DNA from 3 places in the Halobacillus sp. B23F22_5 genome. Region 3 is predicted to be linked to each of the others. Evidence: riboswitches for the same ligand, from Rfam matches in the RefSeq annotation. Region 3 holds a riboswitch; each other region holds the start of a gene.
The links. A riboswitch is a leader RNA that binds a small molecule or an ion and turns the genes downstream of it on or off. The one in region 3 is predicted to bind glycine.
Positions count from the first base shown of each region.

Region 1: another riboswitch for glycine. It lies ahead of purU (formyltetrahydrofolate deformylase); the one in region 3 lies ahead of serC (3-phosphoserine/phosphohydroxythreonine transaminase).
Region 2: another riboswitch for glycine. It lies ahead of gcvT (glycine cleavage system aminomethyltransferase GcvT); the one in region 3 lies ahead of serC (3-phosphoserine/phosphohydroxythreonine transaminase).

Region 1 is NZ_JBIEKI010000003.1:275,061-281,723, forward strand. Features, by position in the region: gene ppsA (phosphoenolpyruvate synthase) at 1-1,022, shown strand, start outside; gene ACGTN9_RS06700 ((Fe-S)-binding protein) at 1,068-2,366, opposite strand; gene ACGTN9_RS06705 (FAD-binding oxidoreductase) at 2,359-3,762, opposite strand; gene ACGTN9_RS06710 (hypothetical protein) at 3,946-4,146, opposite strand; gene purU (formyltetrahydrofolate deformylase) at 4,133-5,002, opposite strand; glycine riboswitch at 5,191-5,294, opposite strand; gene dhaM (dihydroxyacetone kinase phosphoryl donor subunit DhaM) at 5,695-6,069, opposite strand; gene dhaL (dihydroxyacetone kinase subunit DhaL) at 6,074-6,663, opposite strand, start outside.
Region 2 is NZ_JBIEKI010000002.1:164,072-170,734, reverse strand. Features, by position in the region: gene ACGTN9_RS04210 (rhodanese-like domain-containing protein) at 28-399, shown strand; gene gcvPB (aminomethyl-transferring glycine dehydrogenase subunit GcvPB) at 670-2,130, opposite strand; gene gcvPA (aminomethyl-transferring glycine dehydrogenase subunit GcvPA) at 2,123-3,472, opposite strand; gene gcvT (glycine cleavage system aminomethyltransferase GcvT) at 3,497-4,600, opposite strand; glycine riboswitch at 4,784-4,874, opposite strand; gene ACGTN9_RS04190 (DEAD/DEAH box helicase) at 5,042-6,663, shown strand, end outside.
Region 3 is NZ_JBIEKI010000020.1:11,691-18,353, forward strand. Features, by position in the region: gene ACGTN9_RS18430 (aminoglycoside adenylyltransferase domain-containing protein) at 1-402, shown strand, start outside; gene ACGTN9_RS18435 (DUF2332 domain-containing protein) at 386-1,447, shown strand; glycine riboswitch at 1,790-1,870, shown strand; gene serC (3-phosphoserine/phosphohydroxythreonine transaminase) at 2,049-3,131, shown strand; gene ymzB (protein YmzB) at 3,173-3,529, opposite strand; gene ACGTN9_RS18450 (hypothetical protein) at 3,674-3,892, opposite strand; gene ACGTN9_RS18455 (metallophosphoesterase family protein) at 4,119-4,727, shown strand; gene guaC (GMP reductase) at 4,774-5,757, opposite strand; gene ACGTN9_RS18465 (ribonuclease H family protein) at 5,944-6,597, shown strand.

The DNA.
Region 1 (6,663 bases), on a different contig from region 3:
GTGGTGTAGTCTATCAGGGAATTATGGAAGAAAAACAAGAAACCAAGAATGATAGAAACATAGAATCATCTTCAAGCGAGCAAGTCAACCTGCACCAACTGGCCCCAATTACGGGCACGAAAGTTTATATGAACCTTGGGGAGCCTGATTTAATCGGCAAGTACAAGAATCTCCCTTTTGACGGAATCGGTTTGATGCGTACGGAGTTCATTTTCACTCACCTGGTCGGTGCCCATCCGATGTACCTGTTAAAGAACGGTGAAGAAAAACAATTTATCGATAAAATGGCGGAGGGAATTACGAAAGTAGCCCAGGACATCTATCCAAAGCCAATCGTCGTTCGTCTAAGCGACTTCCGCTCGAATGAATTCAGGGGTTTAAAAGGCGGCGAGGAAGTTGAACCGATTGAAGCCAATCCAATGATCGGCTGGCGCGGGGTTTCCCGTTACATTTCCCCTGAATACGAGGAAGGTTTCCGTTTGGAATGCCGTGCCATTAAAAAAGTCCGCGACGAATACGGTTTAATCAATGTCTGGACGATGCTTCCTTTCGTCCGCACGACCTGGGAAGTAGAACGCGTCAAAGAAATCATGGCAGAGGAAGGTCTGAAGCAGGATCAGCAGTTCAAAATATGGATCATGGCAGAAGTACCATCTGTTATCTTTCAAGCTGAGGATTTCGCTCAGTTGGTCGACGGGTTCAGCATTGGAAGTAATGACCTGACCCAGTTGATCCTGGGGTCTGACCGTGATTCTGGCATTCTGAACACGATGGGATATTTCGATGAGCGCAACCCGGCAGTCAAACAAGCGATCAAAATGTTGATTCATGCCGCACATAAACATGATAAAACCGTCTCGATTTGCGGGCAGGGTCCATCTCTGTATCCTGAATTTACCGAATTCCTGATCCAGGAAGGGATTGATAGCGTAAGTATCAACCCGGATACGGTGGCCGATACAAGAAGGCTGGTAGCATCTGTTGAACAGCGCTTAATTTTGAATAAATTAAGATCTATATAATAGAAGAAACTAGTAAAGCGCCCATTATTTTGGGCGCTTTTTTCATTATTTAACGCACGGTTCTGCCTCTAGCAAAAGATCAACCAGGTGAACTGCATCCATGGTTTCCGTAGTACCTTCACGCTCGATTCCAAGCTTCATCTGCAATAGACACCCTGGATTGGTAGTAATAATAGATTCTGGCTGCGTACCGCAAACATCTTTCATTTTCACATCCAATATATTCATGGAATCCTCATAATTGACAATATTATAGATTCCAGCGGATCCACAGCAAAAGTCCGGCCTGTCCAATTCTTTCAACGTAATTCCGGGTACTTTTTTGATTAATTCCAGTGGTGGAGTTTTAACACTTTGCACATTGGTCATATGACAGGAAGGCTGATAGGTTACCGTACGGTTAATCGTTTTAGTGAATTCCAGCCCTTCCACTTCTACTAGAATCTGCGAGATATCTTTCACTTTTGAAACAAATCGCTTCGCTCGTCCGTACCAGTCGGACCCTTCATCAAATAAATGATGGTACTCGATCAAACGAGCGCCACAGCCTCCAGCATTGTTGATGATATAATCGACATCCTCTTCCTCAAATGCTTCGATATTACGTTTTGCCAATTCTCTGGAGTCGTCGATTTTACCTGAGTGCGCATGAAGAGCCCCGCAGCACGTCTGTTGTTCGGGCAGTAAGACTTCCAGCCCACTTCGCAGTAAGAGTTCAATGGTATTTTGATTGGTTTCAAAAAATACCCCGTCCATCACACAACCGGTAAAAAAAGCAACTTTAGCTGTCGCTGGCCCATCAGGTTTATAGTGGTTTACACGCTTTGCCCGCACTTTTGGGGAAGGTTGTTTCGGTATGACTTGTTCAAATTTATCTAAATGAAGGGGAGCTGCTTTTGTGATAGATAACCGGTTGGCAAGAGATTGCAGACCGGTTGTTTGATAAAACCAGGTTAAGTTTCCTAAGAAGTTCATCCAGTTTTCAGAGGGAAAGAATGACTCGAATAAAAAGTCCTCTATTTTACTTTGCTTCCCTGACGCGGAACGTTGGTCCTCTATGACTTCTTTGGCCCCTTCTAAAATCTGCCCATATTGGACATTGGTCGGACAAACAGTGGTACATGCCATGCAGCCCAGACACTTTTCAATCGGTTCTCGTAAATCTTCAACCGAGGCTTTATCTTCTGCCACCAGCTTTACCAAATTGATACGCCCTCTTGGCGAATGGGTTTCCCGTTCCATCGTTTCATAGGTCGGGCAGGCTGGCAGACAATAGCCGCATTGCACACAATCAAATGTTTTATCATAATTTATTTTTTCCTGAAGAGTCTGCACATCAATCATCCGTCAACACCAGCTTTTGCCCTTTTTCTGCAAATATCTTACCCGGATTCATGATATGGTTCGGATCCCAGCTGTCTTTGATCCGCTTCATCATTTCCACTCCGATGGCTCCTAGTTCATTTTCCATAAAAGGAGCTTTCATCGTACCGATTCCGTGCTCGCCGGATAAGATTCCGCCAAGGTCGATGGCTGCTTCAAAAATCGCTTCTACCGCTTGCTCTACCCGTCGCATTTCTTCCTGGTCTCGTTGATCGCATAAAATATTGGGATGTAGATTGCCATCGCCGGCATGCCCGAAAACGACTAGCTCTACGGAGTACTTTTCTTTGATTTCACTTAAGCGATCCATCATGTCTGGAATTTTACTGCGAGGTACGGTAGCATCTTCTGAAACTTTCGTAGGTTTGATTTTAGCGATGGCTGGAGAAACTTGTTTTCTAGATTTCCAGATTTGATCAGCCTCTTCTTTCGTTTTCGGAATAACAATATCCTTCGCACCGATTTCACTCATAATCTCCCGGACCAGCCCGGTTTCTATGTCGAGCGTCTGAGGGTGTCCATCGAGTTCAATGATAACGATGGCAGCAGCATCAATTGGAAGGCCAGCAGGCTGAAAGCTTTCGACAGCACGGATACAAGCCTGGTCCATGATTTCCATTTTAGATGGTAAAATTCCTGAAGTTAACACTTGGGATATCGCCTGGCCGGCAGTCCGAACCTCACCAAAAGCCACCATGATCGTCTGAGTCGCCTTCGGTTTCGGCACCAGCTTCAAAGTAGCTTCAGTTATAACGCCAAGGGTACCCTCTGATCCAACAATCAACTTTGTCAGGTCATAGCCCGTTACGTTTTTGATCGTCTGCCCTCCTGTTCGGATAATTTCCCCTTCCGGTGTCACCAATTCAAGCCCTAAAACATGGTCTTTAGTTACGCCATACTTAAGCCCGCGCGGTCCTCCTGAATTTTCTGCGAGATTGCCGCCGATTGTTGCGACATGGGCGCTGCTTGGATCAGGAGCATACATCAGTCCGTGTTTTTCCGCTTCTTTATTGATATTAGCAGTCAATACGCTGGGAGATACGTTGACGGTAAGGTCCTCTACGTGAAGATCAATATTTTCCGGCCACTGTGAGAGGTCGAGCACTATTCCTCCATGCACCGGCAACGGTCCGCCACTCAGACAGGTTCCCTGACCCCGGGGATAAACCGGCACCTTGTATCGGTTGGCGATGTGCATAACATGGACGACTTCTTCTTTACTTTTTGCTTGTACCACCACCTCAGGTAAATGCTCCCCGAAAGAAGCATCAAAACTATAACTATATCGGTCTGCTATATCGGTTAATATGCGTTGTTCGGGAATATAATCTTTTAAAGCCTGCAGCCAATCACTCATACCTCCACACTCCTACTGTCAAAATATTCTGTACCCTTATTGTATAATGAGTTGGTGACAGGTTTCCAATTTGCACATCCAAAACCAGACAGTTTTTGTCGAAGCTGCCTCTTTTTTCTCGCCATGTGTCGTTTTAGTCTATTTATATAGCTTCTGATCAAACGTTTGATCAACAAGCATTATTTAGGCAAAATCACGGACTGAGCTTCTTTCTTTTATAACCATATCACCTCTAATATCTAAAGTTACTGAAATAGTGCTAACCATGACAAATTGAAAAGTAAGCAAAGCACCTATATGTTGCAGAGCTTTGCTTGCTTTTAAGGAATGATTTACTTTTTCAGCGGCCTTAACACCAGCACGCCAGCTATCAGGTAAATACAATCGTCTTATTACCGTGAACAATGATTCTATCTTCCAGCTGCCAGGACACCGCTTGAGCAAGTACACTTCTCTCTACATGACGACCGGATGTTTTCAGATCCTCCGCTGTATAGCGGTGATCTACTTGCTGTACGTCTTGATGGATAATCGGACCTTCATCGAGATCATTGGTAACAAAGTGAGCAGTCGCCCCGATTAACTTGACGCCACGGTTAAATGCCCGCGCATAAGGATTAGCCCCTACAAATGCCGGTAAAAATGAATGATGGATGTTAATGATCTGATTTGGAAAGTGGGAAATAAAATTTGGGGAAAGAATTTGCATATATCTTGCCAGGACAATGAAGTCTACTTTCCCTTTCATCAATTCCAAAGCTTGCTGTTCAACCTGCGCCTTAGTTTCCTTCGTCACTGGAAGATAATAATAAGGGATACCATAAGACTCGACTTCCTCTTTCAAATCCGGGTGATTGCTAATAACCATCGGAATGTCTACCGGAAGTTCGTTTGACCGCCATCGCCAGATCAGCTCCATCAGGCAATGGTCCATTTTTGAAACAAAGATGGCCATTCGTTTTCGTTTTTTACTACTGTTTAACTGCCATTCCATAGGATATTCTTCGGCTAACCCATGTATGTCCTCATTTATTTTCTCAAAAGAATTATCATAGTCCTTCAATTCAAACTCAACTCGCATAAAAAAAATGCCATCCTGAGGATCTGTTGTATGCTGATCGAATGTAACGATATTTGCACAGTGATCAGCCAATATACTCGTTACATCTGAGATAATACCCGGTTTTTCCGGACAAGTAATTAATAACCTCGCTCGATAACTATTTCCATTTGTATTCACTGTACTTCCTCCTTAGATAAATTGTTTTAAAGATTGCAAGTATTACCATTTTCTGCATACAAAAAAGGACAGAAAAAGGTAGTGTTCTACCCTTCTCTGTCCTTTCACCTGAGAGTTTAAGCTTCATTATACATACGAAGTCTTCCCCTTTGGTGGCGTAAATCATTCATACGCGCTCTCCAGAGATGCGTCACGCTGCAGTTCTTTATACCTGAGAGATTGGCTCCAAGGGTTATTTTTGGAATTTGCTCCTTCGGCGGCAGCTTCATCCTGCCTCTCCTACAACGATCATCCGCTTTTTAAATTTTAATTATTTTCAGATTAATCGGTTGACAAGAGAATGTCAAGCTGCATGTAAGCGTTAGCATTATTCCGGTGAGCCTTTACTCTTATTGTTTTCGTTTAAGCAAAAGAAACGCTAACAGACTTCCTATTCTGGTAAATGTAAAAATCCGTTTTAAAGAGAGTGAAGATTAACATTATGGTCCTGTTCAATGATTGTCATCTGTAGAAATTGGTAGAGGTATATCCTCATATCATTTGCTGCCATTTCTGCTTATTGAGGATAGTTAAGGTTTAAAAATTGATGTAACGTTCATAGTAGAAAAAAAGTAAAAGAGTAGCGGTTAATATGACTCATAAATTAATTGACCCCGGAGCCCTCCAAATATTAGAGGGCTCCGGGGTAGCTTTTACTTAAACTCTTTATCCAAGGCTTTCACGATTTCCTTAAGCGACCTTCCCATACTCGCTTCCACAGCTGCCAGATAAGCACCTTCCAAAACAGGCGCTTCCGCCAGTTGAACATTTTCCAGTTCCAACATTTCAATTGCTATTTCAGCATTCATTTTTGCACTTCCTAAATCATACAATACGATTACACCCTGATCATTATGGACATTCTGGATGGCGGCCTGGATTTTCTCAAGACTGGTGCCAATTTCCCCATCTTCCAGCCCGCCTGCCGCTACAACAGTAACCTCTCCTACTGCCTGGTCCACGATATCTTTTATGCCTTCGGCTACTTTCTCACTGTGAGAAATAATTACAATCCCTACACTTGCCATATGTTTATCCTTCCTCCTCAATCGTATCTGCCAGTGCATTGAATATATAATAGGAAGAAACTGATCCAGGATCCAAGTGTCCTTTGGAACGCTCTTTCAAATAAGCAGCCCTTCCTTTGGTGGCCACGATATCTTTAGTAGCTTCCATGGCTGACTTGGCGCGATCACGAATAAGCCCGGCGTCAAAGTCCTCAGCTTTTTTCAAATGGTCTGCCACAGGTGACCAGACATCGATCATCGTTTTTTCTCCTTCTTCTGCTTTGCCGCGTTGTTTGATGCCCGCTACTGAATCTTCCAACGCTTTAACAAAAACTTCATACGATACAGTATCTTCACCTTTGACTGCCATCGACATTTTCAAAAATGCAGTGCCGAACAATGGACCGGAAGCTCCTCCTACTTTTGACATCAACGTCATCGCTGCGTCTTTCCATACGTCTGCGACTTGCTCATAAGCAGACCCTTCTATTTTTTTGATGACCTCATCAAAACCTCTGGCCATATTGATGCCATGGTCCCCGTCTCCGATTGCCTGGTCTAATTCAGATAAATAATCTTTATTTTCCTGGATTTTTTCATTACTTTTCGAAAGCC
Region 2 (6,663 bases), on a different contig from region 3:
GAATAGACAAATGGGGGTATCAGTAAGATGGAATTATTGATTATAACGATTATTGTTCTGCTTGGATTTTGGTTATATAGATTTTTTAAAACCCGTAAAATTCTCACTACGTTGACGGAAGAGGAATTCAGACAAGGATATCGCAAAGCACAACTGATTGATGTAAGGGAGCCGAAAGAATTCAAAGGCGGCCATATCCTGGGGGCAAGAAATATACCATTATCTCAGTTGAATCATCGTCTTATCGAAGTCAGAAAAGATCAGCCTGTATACCTTTATTGCCAAAGCGGTGCACGCTCAGCTCGTGCCGCGGCAGTACTCCATAAAAAAGGTTACAGGGATTTGAATCAGCTGAAAGGCGGATTTAAACACTGGGGCGGAAAAATCAAACAAGGGTAATAAAAAAGCATCCGATAAAGGATGCTTTTTTAGTGTCTAGTAATTTATAAAATTTAATGATCGTGGATAACATTCTGCATTGGGCTGCATCCAGCTCCGACGCATAGGACGTGCTAGTGCCGATGTCGCCACAGGACGTGGCGTTTTCATCGGCCAGCGCCTACCCCCTCGAGGTCTTAAGTCAATCCTCTCTGTGACAACAAGCGTCACGGCGAGGATTGGCTTAAGCTTGTCGGGGGTGAACAAGGCGCTTGCGCTTTTGTTATGTGCTCAGTCTTTGTTATAGCGCAAAATCGGTTTTCTGGCTGCCGTTGTTTCATCCATTCGGCTGACCACTGTCGTATGAGGAGCTTCCTGGACAATTTCCGGATTCTCTTTAGCTTCATTGGAAATTTGAATCATCGCATCAATGAAAGCATCAAGTGTTTCCTTTGATTCTGTTTCTGTCGGCTCCACCATCAAGGCTTCCTCTACATTCAATGGGAAGTAAATAGTTGGCGGATGATAGCCGAAGTCCAACAGCCGTTTCGCAATATCAAGTGTCCTTACCCCTAATTTCTTCTGGCGTTTGCCTGATAATACGAATTCATGTTTACAATGCTGGGTAAAAGGCAACTCATATTCCTTCTCTAAACGCCTCATCATATAGTTGGCGTTCAACACAGCATGCTCACTTACTTTTTTCAGTCCTTCCGCTCCCATCGTCCGAATATACGTATAAGCACGAACGTTGATACCGAAGTTACCATAATACGGTTTTACCCGTCCGATAGACTTAGGGCGATCATAGTCAAATACATAGTGATTTTCTTTTTTTGTTAACACCGGCTTTGGAAGATAAGCCGCAAATTCTTCTGTAACACCTACTGGGCCGGAACCGGGTCCCCCACCGCCATGCGGGCCAGTAAAGGTTTTATGAAGGTTCAAGTGAACGACGTCAAACCCCATGTCTCCCGGACGAGCATATCCCAGGATGGCATTCAGGTTTGCGCCATCATAATAAAGCTTTCCACCTGCTTCATGAATGATTGCTGCCATTTCTAATATATGCTCTTCGAACAAACCTAGTGTATTTGGGTTAGTCAGCATCAATGCAGCTGTATCCTCTCCAACAACACGCTTTAAGTCTTCTAAATCAACCAAGCCGCGCTCATCTGATTTGACAGTTACAGCATCAAACCCTGCAACAGTTGCAGAAGCCGGATTCGTGCCATGGGCGGAATCAGGTACAATGACTTTCGTACGTCCATAATCACCATTTGCTTCGTGGAAGGCACGGATCATCATGAGTCCAGTCCATTCCCCGTGTGCCCCTGCTGCCGGCTGTAAAGTCACTGTATGCATACCGGTAATTGCTGCAAGGGTAGTTTGTAGGTCATACATCAATTCCAATGCCCCCTGCACCGTTTCTACCGGCTGATGAGGATGAATATGACTGAAGCCTGTCAGCCTCGCTACATCTTCATTCATTTTGGGATTATACTTCATAGTACAAGAACCAAGTGGGTAAAACCCTGAATCTACTCCATGGTTCCGTGTAGACAGTGCTGTATAGTGACGCATAATTTGCAACTCACTCACTTCTGGCAGGTCCGCTTCGTTTTTGCGGATGTAACGTTCATCCAGCATTTCTGTCATGTCTACCTCTGGGACATCCATCTCCGGAAGGCTGAAGCCTGTCCGGCTCTCTTGGCTATGTTCGAATATTAGTGGAAAATCTTGATTACTCATGTAAATCCCCCAATTCTTGCGCGAATTTGTCGATCTCTTCTTTAGAACGGACCTCCGTAACGGCGATCAGCATATGCCCTGAAAGCTCTTCATAATCGGCGCTTAGATCATACCCGCCGATGAAGCCTTTCTCAAGCAGCTTCTTGGTCGCTTTCTGGACATCGGTACCGAGATTGACGACAAGTTCATTGAAAAATGGCCCTTGGTAAGTAACTGATAGCCCATTACCTTCCAATGCTTTCTTCATATAGGCTGTCTTCTGGATATTCGTCCAAGCCATTTTTTTGACCCCTTGCTTTCCTAGTGAAGACATAGCAACCGATGAGGCAAGTGCGTTCAAAGCCTGGTTCGAACAAATATTGGATGTTGCTTTATCACGACGGATATGTTGTTCCCTCGCCTGCAAAGTCAATACAAACCCTCTTCTTCCCTGCTCATCTTTCGTCTGGCCGACCAAGCGTCCTGGTACTTTCCTCATCAGCTTCTTAGTCGTTGCAAAATATCCGCAATGCGGCCCTCCAAATTGTGCAGGGATTCCAAACACCTGTGCATCTCCTACGACAATATCCGCTCCAAATTCACCGGGCGGAGTCAAATAACCTAAGGCTAACGGATTACTGGAAACAATCATCATTGCTTTTTTCTGTGTATCAAGCAATTCTCTCACTTCTGCTAACGGTTCAATTTGACCGAAGAAATTAGGATATTGAATCACTACGCCGGCTGTGTTTTCATCCAGCTCTGAAGCCAGGGCTTCCAGATCAGTAATCCCCTCTTTATGGTCAATTTCAACTATTTCTACTCCTGGGCCATTCGCATAGGACTGGATTACCGCACGAGATTCCGGATGCACGGCACGGGATACAATCACTTTTTTCTTCTTAGTAGAACCAGCACTCAAGTTAACCGCTTCTGCCAACGCGGTTCCTCCGTCATACATGGAAGAATTGGCAACATCCATTCCGGTCAATTCACTAATCATGGTTTGGAATTCAAAAATTGCCTGCAGTTCCCCTTGAGAAATCTCTGGTTGATATGGCGTGTAAGCTGTATAAAACTCAGACCTGGAAATGACATGGTCCACGATTGATGGAATGTAATGGTCATAGACGCCCGCGCCAAGAAAGGAAGTATGTGATTTCAAGTTGACGTTGGTTTCTGCCAATCTGGTCAGTTCCTTTGTCAATTCAAACTCATTAGCCGGCGGCTTTATGTCCAGCTCTCCTTTGAATCTTACTTTTCCGGGGATATCTTTGAACAACTCTTCTGAATCTTTAACCCCAATCGTATCTAACATTTCCTGTTTGTCTCTTTCAGTCATTGGTAAATAACGAAACTCCATCATAAATCCCCCTGCCTGTTTGAATTAACCACGCTTATAGAAAGGTGTTTTGACTACTTCTGCTTTCAACTTCCGCTTACGTACTTGCACTTCGACCTCAGTACCAATTTCGGTATAATCTATTTTCAATAGTGCTAAACCGACATTTTTTCCGAGAGTTGGAGACTGGGTCCCAGTCGTTACAAATCCGATTTCATTTTCTTCAGCAAAGACCTTGTATCCAGTTCTTGGAATTCCTTTTTCCAGCATCTCTAGCCCGACAAGCTTCCGTTCCAGCCCATTTTCTTTCTGTTTTAATAGTGCATCTTTTCCGATAAAATCTGCATCTTTTTTCAGTTTGACTGCAAAGGACAGTCCCGCTTCCAGAGGAGAAATTTCCGGGGATAACTCTTGTCCATATAAAGCCAGGTTAGCTTCAAAACGAAGGGTGTCTCTCGCTCCTAATCCAATCGGCTGCACTCCTTCTGCTTCCCCTGCTTCAAGGATTTTTTGCCATAGTACAGGACCTGAGGCCTTCGGAAGATAAATTTCAAAACCATCTTCACCAGTGTAGCCAGTCCGGGAAACAATTGCATCATCCGATGCACCTTCAAAAGAAACCGGGTATTCAAAGCGGAAGAATTTTATCGCTGATAAATCCGTATCAGTGAGTGTTTGTAGTACAGCTTCAGCTTTTGGTCCTTGAAGAGCAAGCTGTACATACGCATCAGATTCATTACGTAAAGAAACACCATCAATCAAGTGATCTTCCAACCATTGATAATCTTTGTCTACATTAGCAGCATTGACGACAAGCAGATATTTATCCTGTTCCAACTGATAAACGATCAAATCGTCGACAGTACCACCATTCTCATAACACATAATGGTATACTGTGCTTTTTTTGGTTCTAATTTGGAAATATCATTGGTAAGCATTTGTTGCAAAAATTGTTCGCTATTCGCACCTTCTACAAAAATTTCTCCCATATGGGAAACATCAAAAAGTCCTGCTTTGGTTCGTGTTGCTTCATGTTCATCTTTGATTCCAGAAAATTGGACAGGCAAGTCCCATCCGCCAAAATCAATCGTTTTCGCACCATGTTTTTCATATTCCGGAAACAACGGCGTCCTTTTTAAATCAGCCATACGAACACTCCTCTACTTATATTATTCTCATAAAAAAACAGACAGATATCCCACTGCTAAATTGCGGGATACTCTGTCCATTCACCAGAAAGTTTCACCTAAAGTTGAAAACGCATTCAGAGCATTTTGTATTTAAGGCTTGCTTCTTGGGTGGTTCACGGCTGTGAACACTCTCCAGAGGTGCGTCACACAAGGGTCTTTTTGCCTGAGAGATTCACATATCATATGCTTGCTCCTTCGGCGCTACTGACGTAGTCTCTCCCCCTGTAGTCATTCGCGGTAGTATTTATTTTTTCAATTGGGCATACTAACCAGTAAAAGCTGTGAAAAATCTGTCATTTTGTCACAAACAATTATATCACATGCTCAGGCATGTTTTAAAAGTTATTTTATCCCGGGTTAAATCGGATAAACAGCACAGGGAAAGGAGGCTTCAATAGTATGGATATCTTACTGGATGAAAATTACGGAGAAGAATTGGTACAGCAGACTGTAAATCCTGATGCAATTAGCAGTTGGAATCAATTCAAGCTTGCTTACCAGGCGGCTAAGGCTTCTTCTGTACCTACCTTCGAAGGGCTGGTGGCACTGAATCACCTGCCTCACATCGACTTTCTTCCCCATCAAAAAGAAGCAGCGGAAGAAATCATTCATCAAATGCAAGGAAGAGCTATTCTTGCCGATGAGGTCGGTTTAGGGAAGACAATTGAAGCTGGCTTGGTACTTAAAGAGTATTTGATTCGCGGAATGGTAAACAAGGTGTTGATACTGACTCCCGCCTCCCTTGTCAATCAGTGGGTGATGGAATTACATGAGAAGTTTTTTATCCAGGCTTATGCTCCAAGAAAAAATCCCGCTTGGAAAGATGCGGATATTATGGTGACTTCCATTGATATGGCGAAGAGAGAACCTCACCAAAGTGAAATTCTATCTATTCCTTATGACTTGATTATCATCGATGAGGCTCATAAGTTAAAAAATCCTGCTACGAAAAACTATCAATTCGTCAAAGCATTACAAAAGAAATACTGTCTTTTGTTGACTGCTACACCAATCCAGAACCGAATCACCGATATATTCAACTTAGTATCAATTTTAAAACCAGGTTACCTGGGAGACTTGTCGGCCTTTAAAAAAGAATATGGGAAGAAAATGGGAAGTATTGATAGCAACCTAAATCTAAAAAAACTGATCAGCAAAGTGATGATTCGAAATCGAAGGCAGGATACAGGGCTTGCTGATACTAAACGAATGGTAAAAACAGAGTGGATTGAATTCTCAGAAGAAGAGCAAAAGGTTTACCAAATGCTGGAATCGATTAAAGGAACTCATCCTTCCTTTACTTACTTGACCCTGGCAAAAGAATTATGTTCCTCTCGGGAGGCGTGCTATTTATCCAGTAAACTAATGTATGATAAACTCGGAGACCCTGAAGCGACCGGACCTTTACATGAATTGATTTCTGGAGTAGAACAGCTTCCTCAACATGCAAAAGCTAAACGGATGGTTGAACTGATCCAGCAAACAGATGAAAAATTCATCGTGTTTACGGAGTACCGGGCAAGCCAATATTATTTACAATGGTACCTGCAGCAGCATGGCATATCTTCCGTACCATTCCGTGGCGGTTTCAAACGAGGCAAAAAGGACTGGATGAAACAATTGTTCCGTGATCATGCACAAGTAATGATAGCGACAGAAGCAGCCGGCGAAGGAATCAACCTGCAGTTTTGCCGTAACATGATCAATTATGATCTCCCGTGGAATCCGATGCGTCTGGAACAACGGATCGGCAGGATCCATCGTTTCGGGCAGGATAAAAACGTACAGATTTATAATTTTGCCATTAAAAACACGATTGAAGAACATATCTTAAACTTGTTATACGATAAAATTAAACTATTTGAAAATGCAATTGGTGAACTTGACCACATTTTAGAAGAATTGGATATCGGAGATCTGGGAAAGGAAATTGAAGCCATTTATTCAGAATCCTCAAGTTATGGGGAAGCGAAAATTAAGCTTAATAACCTCGCTTCCGTCATTTCATCTCATTCCGAACC
Region 3 (6,663 bases):
ATTTGTTTAGCTGGAAAGCCGATTCATGAAGTAATTCCGAGGGTGCCAGAAAAAGATTTTGTTGCTTCTGTTCAAAATGATTATCACGACTGTCTGGATAATATAGTTCATGATCCTGTGTACTGTACATTGAATTTGATTCGTTTTTATCGATATTTAAAAACTGGTGACATTGTTTCGAAATTGGAGGGTGCGAAGTGGGGGATTAAGCATTTTCCTGAAAAATTCCATACTATCATCCAATCGGTACTTGCAATCTATCAGGATAACGACGGCAGCAGTGTTTTAGAAGCAGACGAGCTGTATAGGATCAAAGCGTTTTTAAAGGTGAAAATTGAAAATTTATTATTAGAGAGAAGCACTGGTAACAGCTCAAGGGGGATGCCTGATGGAGCAAAATAAGATTGCTGAAAGATTTTTGGATTTTGCTGAGCTGGAGTGTAAAGGATCAAGCGCTTTGTATCAATTTTTGTCTATTAAAATTGCTGGTAATGAAGAGCTGCTCCAATTAAGCTCGTATGCGAGAAGAGGGCAGCCGATACCAAATCTGTTATTTGGGGCAGTCCATCAGTTATTGTTATCAGGGAATACGCATGAACTCGGTAACTTTTACCCGAGTATTACAGAGAAACCAAAGCAAGTGGAAGATTCATTTTCCAGTTTCCTTGATTTTTGTCGCACCTATCGCAAAGAAATAATAGCAACTTTGCAGGAAAAACTCGTGCAAACGAACGAAGTGAGACGCTGTGCGTATCTTTATCCACTTTTTTGTTACATACATAAGAAAACAGGGCGATCTTTGTCACTGATTGAGATTGGGACAAGCGCCGGTCTTCAGCTGCTCTGGGACCAATATAGTTACTCTTACGGTGGAAATCGTTGTTATGGGAATAATGCTTCAGCGGTTCACTTATCTTCAAAAGTAAGAAAGGGAAGCATGCCGGAGCTCCTTGATAGCACTCCTCCTGTAGCTTCCCGTGTAGGCGTGGACCTACATGTCAGTGACCTGAAGGATGAAGAAAATGCGTTATGGCTGAAGGCACTTATATGGCCGGAACATCAGGAAAGGCAGGAGACTTTTGATAAAGCAGTAAAGCAGTTCAGTAAATCTCCTCCTTCCTTAATCGAAGGGGATGGCGTATCAATGCTGGAAGAACTTGCTTCCCAAGCCCCATCTGCCAGCACGCTTTGCATCTTTCATACCCATGTCGCCAACCAGATGCCCCGGAAAGTGAAAGAGGAATTGCAGCAGAAAGTGAGTGCAATTGGGCGGAAGCGGGATGTATGTCACATCTACAATAATATTTATGATAGAAAAATGCATGTGGACTTTTTTATCGATGGCGTCAGCTATAGTGAAACGATGGGAGATACCGATGGTCATGGACGCTGGTTTGACTGGCATGTGAAAGACTGTTCCATCCAGGGAAACGTGTCTAATAAATGATAATTTTGTCTAGTAAAATTTAGATATTGTCTAGTAAATCTTTGATAATGTCTAGTAAAAGACCGAGATTGTCTAGTTAACCTCACATATTGTCCAGTAAGCACCATGGACTGTCTAATAAATGCATCATGTTGTCTAGTAAATAGACGATATTCCAGTAACTTTTTCTCTAAAAGGTTGTAATCCCTTTACAGCGATAAAGTAAGCGCTATCAAAGGCGGGTGGCGCGTTTTCGCCCTCTTGATAACCTGCAGACTATGCTTTATAATCCAGGCATATCACTGATTTTTCTGAAAAGACGAATATTAGCAAGCGATGAATGTCATGGGTTGTACTATGACAGGAGCAGCTTCTGGAGAGGATGCACATCTTGTGCAGCGCCGAAGGGTTCATTATCTCAGGCAAAAGGACAGAAGAGGTACATCCGATACCTTTTATGTTGGTGAGATTGGGAAGTCCCGGTCTCTCTTTTTTATACTTTAAGGAAGTTTAATGTTAAAGGATTAAAGTGTATATGTTTCCTCCAGAAGTACCTGGCGAAAAGCCGAGTTTTTCTAATACACGCAAGTTCTACTACATACAAAGTGAGGGGTTAGACGATATGAAGAGAATTTATAATTTTTCAGCGGGTCCTTCCATGCTGCCGCTGCCAGTATTGGAAAAAGCACAAAGTGAACTGGTGAATTACAGGGACTCAGGCATGTCTGTCATGGAATTGAGTCATCGATCCGCACTGTTTACGGAAATCATTCAGGAAGCAGAGCAGCTGCTGCGTGAACTGATGGCTATACCAGAAAATTACAAAGTGCTCTTCGTACAAGGGGGGGCTTCGCAGCAATTTTCTGCGGTGCCGTTGAACCTGTTCGGTACGAACGGAAAAGCAGATTATGTGAACACTGGTTCCTGGTCGCAAAAGGCGATCAAGGAAGCGAAGAAATATGGAGATATTCGTGTGATTGCTTCATCTGAGGATGCCAATTTCAATTATATTCCAGAGGTGGACAGCTCCATGGTCGACCCGGAAGCGGATTATGTTCATATTACTACGAACAACACGATAGAAGGGACGGCTTTTACTGAGTTTCCCGATGCTGGAAATATTCCGCTTGTAGCAGATATGTCGTCCAATATCCTGTCAGAAGAAATCGATGTATCACAATTCGGGGTGATTTATGCCGGGGCCCAGAAAAACATCGGTCCGGCGGGGCTGACGGTGGTCATCGTCCGTGAAGACTTGATCGGAAAAGCACAGGAATCCTGCCCGGTTATGCTGGATTATAAGACACATAGTGATAAAGGCTCCTTATATAACACGCCACCGACCTATGCAATTTATATGGCAAAGCTTGTTTTCGAATGGCTAAAGGAACTGGGCGGCGTTAAGGAAATGGAGAAAATTAATCGGGAAAAGGCACAAATTCTTTATGATTACATTGAGGAATCCGAGCTGTTTTCTTCTCCTGTTGAAAAGAATAGCCGTTCATTGATGAATATACCGTTCGTCAGTCCTTCTGATGACTTGAATGCGGCATTTGTGAAGGAAGCAAAAGAAGCAGGCTTGGAAACATTAAAAGGGCACCGTTCGGTTGGCGGGATGCGTGCCAGCATCTACAATGCGATGCCGATTGATGGCGTCCTGTCCCTTGTCGCGTTTATGAAAAAATTTGAAAGTAAGCATAAGTAACCAATAGAGGTCTCCTCCTGTGCTAAGGAAGAGACCTCTTTTTACTTATCACCAGCTATTTCAATGGTATACAGTCCTCGTTCGGTAACCAATGTGAATGTATTTTCATCAAACTGGTACTCTGTTGTATCCTCCAGCGGAATTTCATAATAGGAGTCAGGAAGCGGCTGAAAACTATCGCCATCCGTTTCGATTTGACCCGACCCGTTCAATTGGATGGTGTGCATGGGCTCGTAACCATCAATACTTCTCGTATCTTTGGAATAGGAAATCGACTCCAGCTTCATCGATATACTGTCGTGATCCGCTAATTCCTGCTTGGCAATTGTTATGTTTTCACCGTTCCACTCCTGAAGCAGCTGGTTGAATTCTTCAATCGTTAAGTATCGCTGTGACATGTGCATCCCTCCAGTTCTTATTTTTACCTGGAGGGCTGAATTGATGCGTATAACTATCCTCTTTTTTCTTTAAGAAAAGTTGAAAAGACAATAAAAGAGACGGCCCTCAGACCGTCTCTTTGTTTATAGAATTATTTTAAATTGTCAATTTTTAACTTCGTGCTTTATGTCGTAATCAATAATTTGGATTTTTTCTAATGGAAGTTTGAAGCTGGAAGACAGCTTTTTCTTCAAGTTTTTCTCGTTTACTTCCGCATCCTCTGCGTTTACGTCCCATTCAATTTCATCCATTCTTCGAAATAACTCTGGGCGATCAAGTTCACTTTCCTTATGGAAATTAATCCATGATACATTCACTAACATTAACTCTACCCCTTTCCGGAGTCAGCTAAACCTTTTTTCAAGTTAACTGGGCAAACAAAATTTCCTTATTTAATTGTTCAGCAAGTATAACACGGTTGCTTAGTTATGTATACCCACCCTTTTCCTGCCGCGATAAGTGAGAGGAAGTTTCAAAAGGAGTAAAAAAAGGTATATGGGATAAATAGTAAATCAGCGCTGCAAGTTTACAAACAAGGAGGATATACCGATGCGGTATCTTATCGTTTCCGATATACATGGAGAGGTTGAGAAACTGGAAAGGGTGCTTGAAAAAGCATCTTATGATTCAGAAAAAGATCAGCTGATTTTGCTTGGTGATTATATAGACCGGGGGCCCCATTCGAAAGCAGTTATCGACAAAGTGAAGGAACTGGTGGAGAAAGATGGTGCAGTTGCGATCAAGGGAAACCACGATGATATGTTCATCCGTTCGCAATATGAAGGAGAAGCGATGGAGCTTTGGAAAATGAATGGCGCTTCCACAACGCTGAAAAGTTATAATGGCAAAAAGGAAGAACTGAAAGAAGACCAGCGATGGATGGAGAAAAATCTGGAGCTTTACCATGAAACAGACGACTATATCTTTGTCCACGCAGGCCTTGAACCGGAAATCCCGATAGAGAAACAGGATGAAGATACCATGTTGTGGACTCGCCATACGGACCGGATCGGACTGGGTAAAACCGTGGTCCACGGCCATACGCCGGTCAAAGATATTTTTTACTACGAAGATCAAATTGATATCGATACTGGTGCTGCATATGGTGGAAAGCTGACTCTATTAGAGCTGCCGACGCACGAAGTGTATACCGTATAGAAAGATGAGCGAGGGTATCAACCTCACTCATCTTTTTTCTGCCTCATTAATAAACTCTGTCCCCATTAAAAATGGAGTTTTTCACGACTACATAGTCGACGTGTTTGATAGCGTCAAGATTCGTGCCGCCTGCATAGGAAATAGCAGACTGGAGATCCTGTTCCATCTCCACTAACGTATCTTTTAAAGAGCCTTTATGCTCCACGTACATTTTCTTACCCTCGACGTTTTTCTTTTCGCCTTTTTGAAATTCTGATGCGGAACCGAAATATTCCTTATATAGCTTGCCGTCCTTTTCAAACGTTTCACCAGGAGATTCCTCATGACCGGCGAACAGTGAGCCGATCATGACAAGGGTTGCTCCGAAACGGATGGATTTAGCTACGTCGCCATGCGTACGGATGCCACCGTCCGCAATAATCGGTTTGCTTGCTGCTTTAGCACACCAGCGGAGCGCAGCCAGCTGCCAGCCGCCAGTTCCGAAGCCGGTCTTAATTTTGGTGATACAAACCTTTCCTGGGCCGATACCGACTTTTGTAGCGTCTGCGCCGGCATTTTCAAGCTCTCTGACAGCTTCCGGAGTACCGACGTTTCCAGCGACGACGAAACTTTCCGGAAGGTGCTCTTTAATATGGCGAATCATCTCAATGACCGCATTAGAGTGACCATGGGCAATGTCGATCGTGATGAATTCCGGTGCCAGGTTTTCTTCGGCTGCCTGCCGGACAAAGTCGTATTCTTCCGGCTTGACACCTACGCTTATGGAGGCGATCAACCCCCGTGATTTCATGTCTTTTATAAAATCAATACGCTGTTCTGGCTGGAAGCGGTGCATAATATAGAAGTAGCCGTTTTCTGCCAATGCGATAGCGATTTTTTCGTCGATGATCGTCTGCATATTGGCAGGCACAACGGGAAGCTTGAAAGAATATCCTCCCAAGTGGATCTTTGTATCACATTCTGATCGGCTATTAACGACACATTTCGCGGGAATCAGTTGAATATCTTCGTAATCAAACACATTTTCCATGGTTAACACTCCTAAAAGCGAATATTTTAATTGTTATAATATAAAACGTTCGTACATGTGGTAATTTACACCATAAAAAAGAAAATGTCAAAGGTATTCAGATATGGATCCCGATTTTGTTTAACTCCTCGTCGTTCCGGTCATAAATAAAGGAAAGCAGTCAAACGGTAAAAAGGTGGTTATAACATGAAAGTGCGTATCGAATTGACGTACCAGACCCCTAAAGGGACAAAAAGTGAATTCAGTTCAGAAGAAATGCAAGCGGCTCAGGCAATTTTAATAGCCGAAGATTTGGAAAGGACCGGACGGGTAAAAGAGTTTACCTTCATCGATAGTCAGGATCACACCTGGAGTTTGAAAGAACTGAAGGAATATATGAAGGGGATTGAAACAGAACCGCACAACATTACGGTTTATTTTGATGGTGGTTTTGATTTACAAACAAAAAAGTCAGGACTTGGCTGTGCGATATATTATGAGCAGAACGGAAAGTCATACCGGCACAGGAAGAATGCTTTAGTCGACGAACTAAACACGAATAATGAAGCAGAGTACGCGGCGCTTCATCTGGCATTACAGGAAATGGAGTTCATGGGCGTCCACCATATGCCTGTTAGCATCGTTGGCGATTCTCAGGTTGTCATCAATCAGTTAAATGGGGAGTGGCCGTGTCTGGAAGATGAATTGTCTAAATGGGCAGATCGCGTGGAAGTTAAAATGGAACAAATGGGAATCCAGCCGGAATACAAAGCAGTATCCCGAAAACGGAACCGGGAAGCAGATCGGCTGGCGACGCAGGCATTGGAAGACACGGAAATTACGAGTACGATGGAACTGTAATGCTAATCTGGAATAAACGCTCTGGGTGCAAAAGACTCAGAGCGTTTATTTTGTTTTCTATTCAAC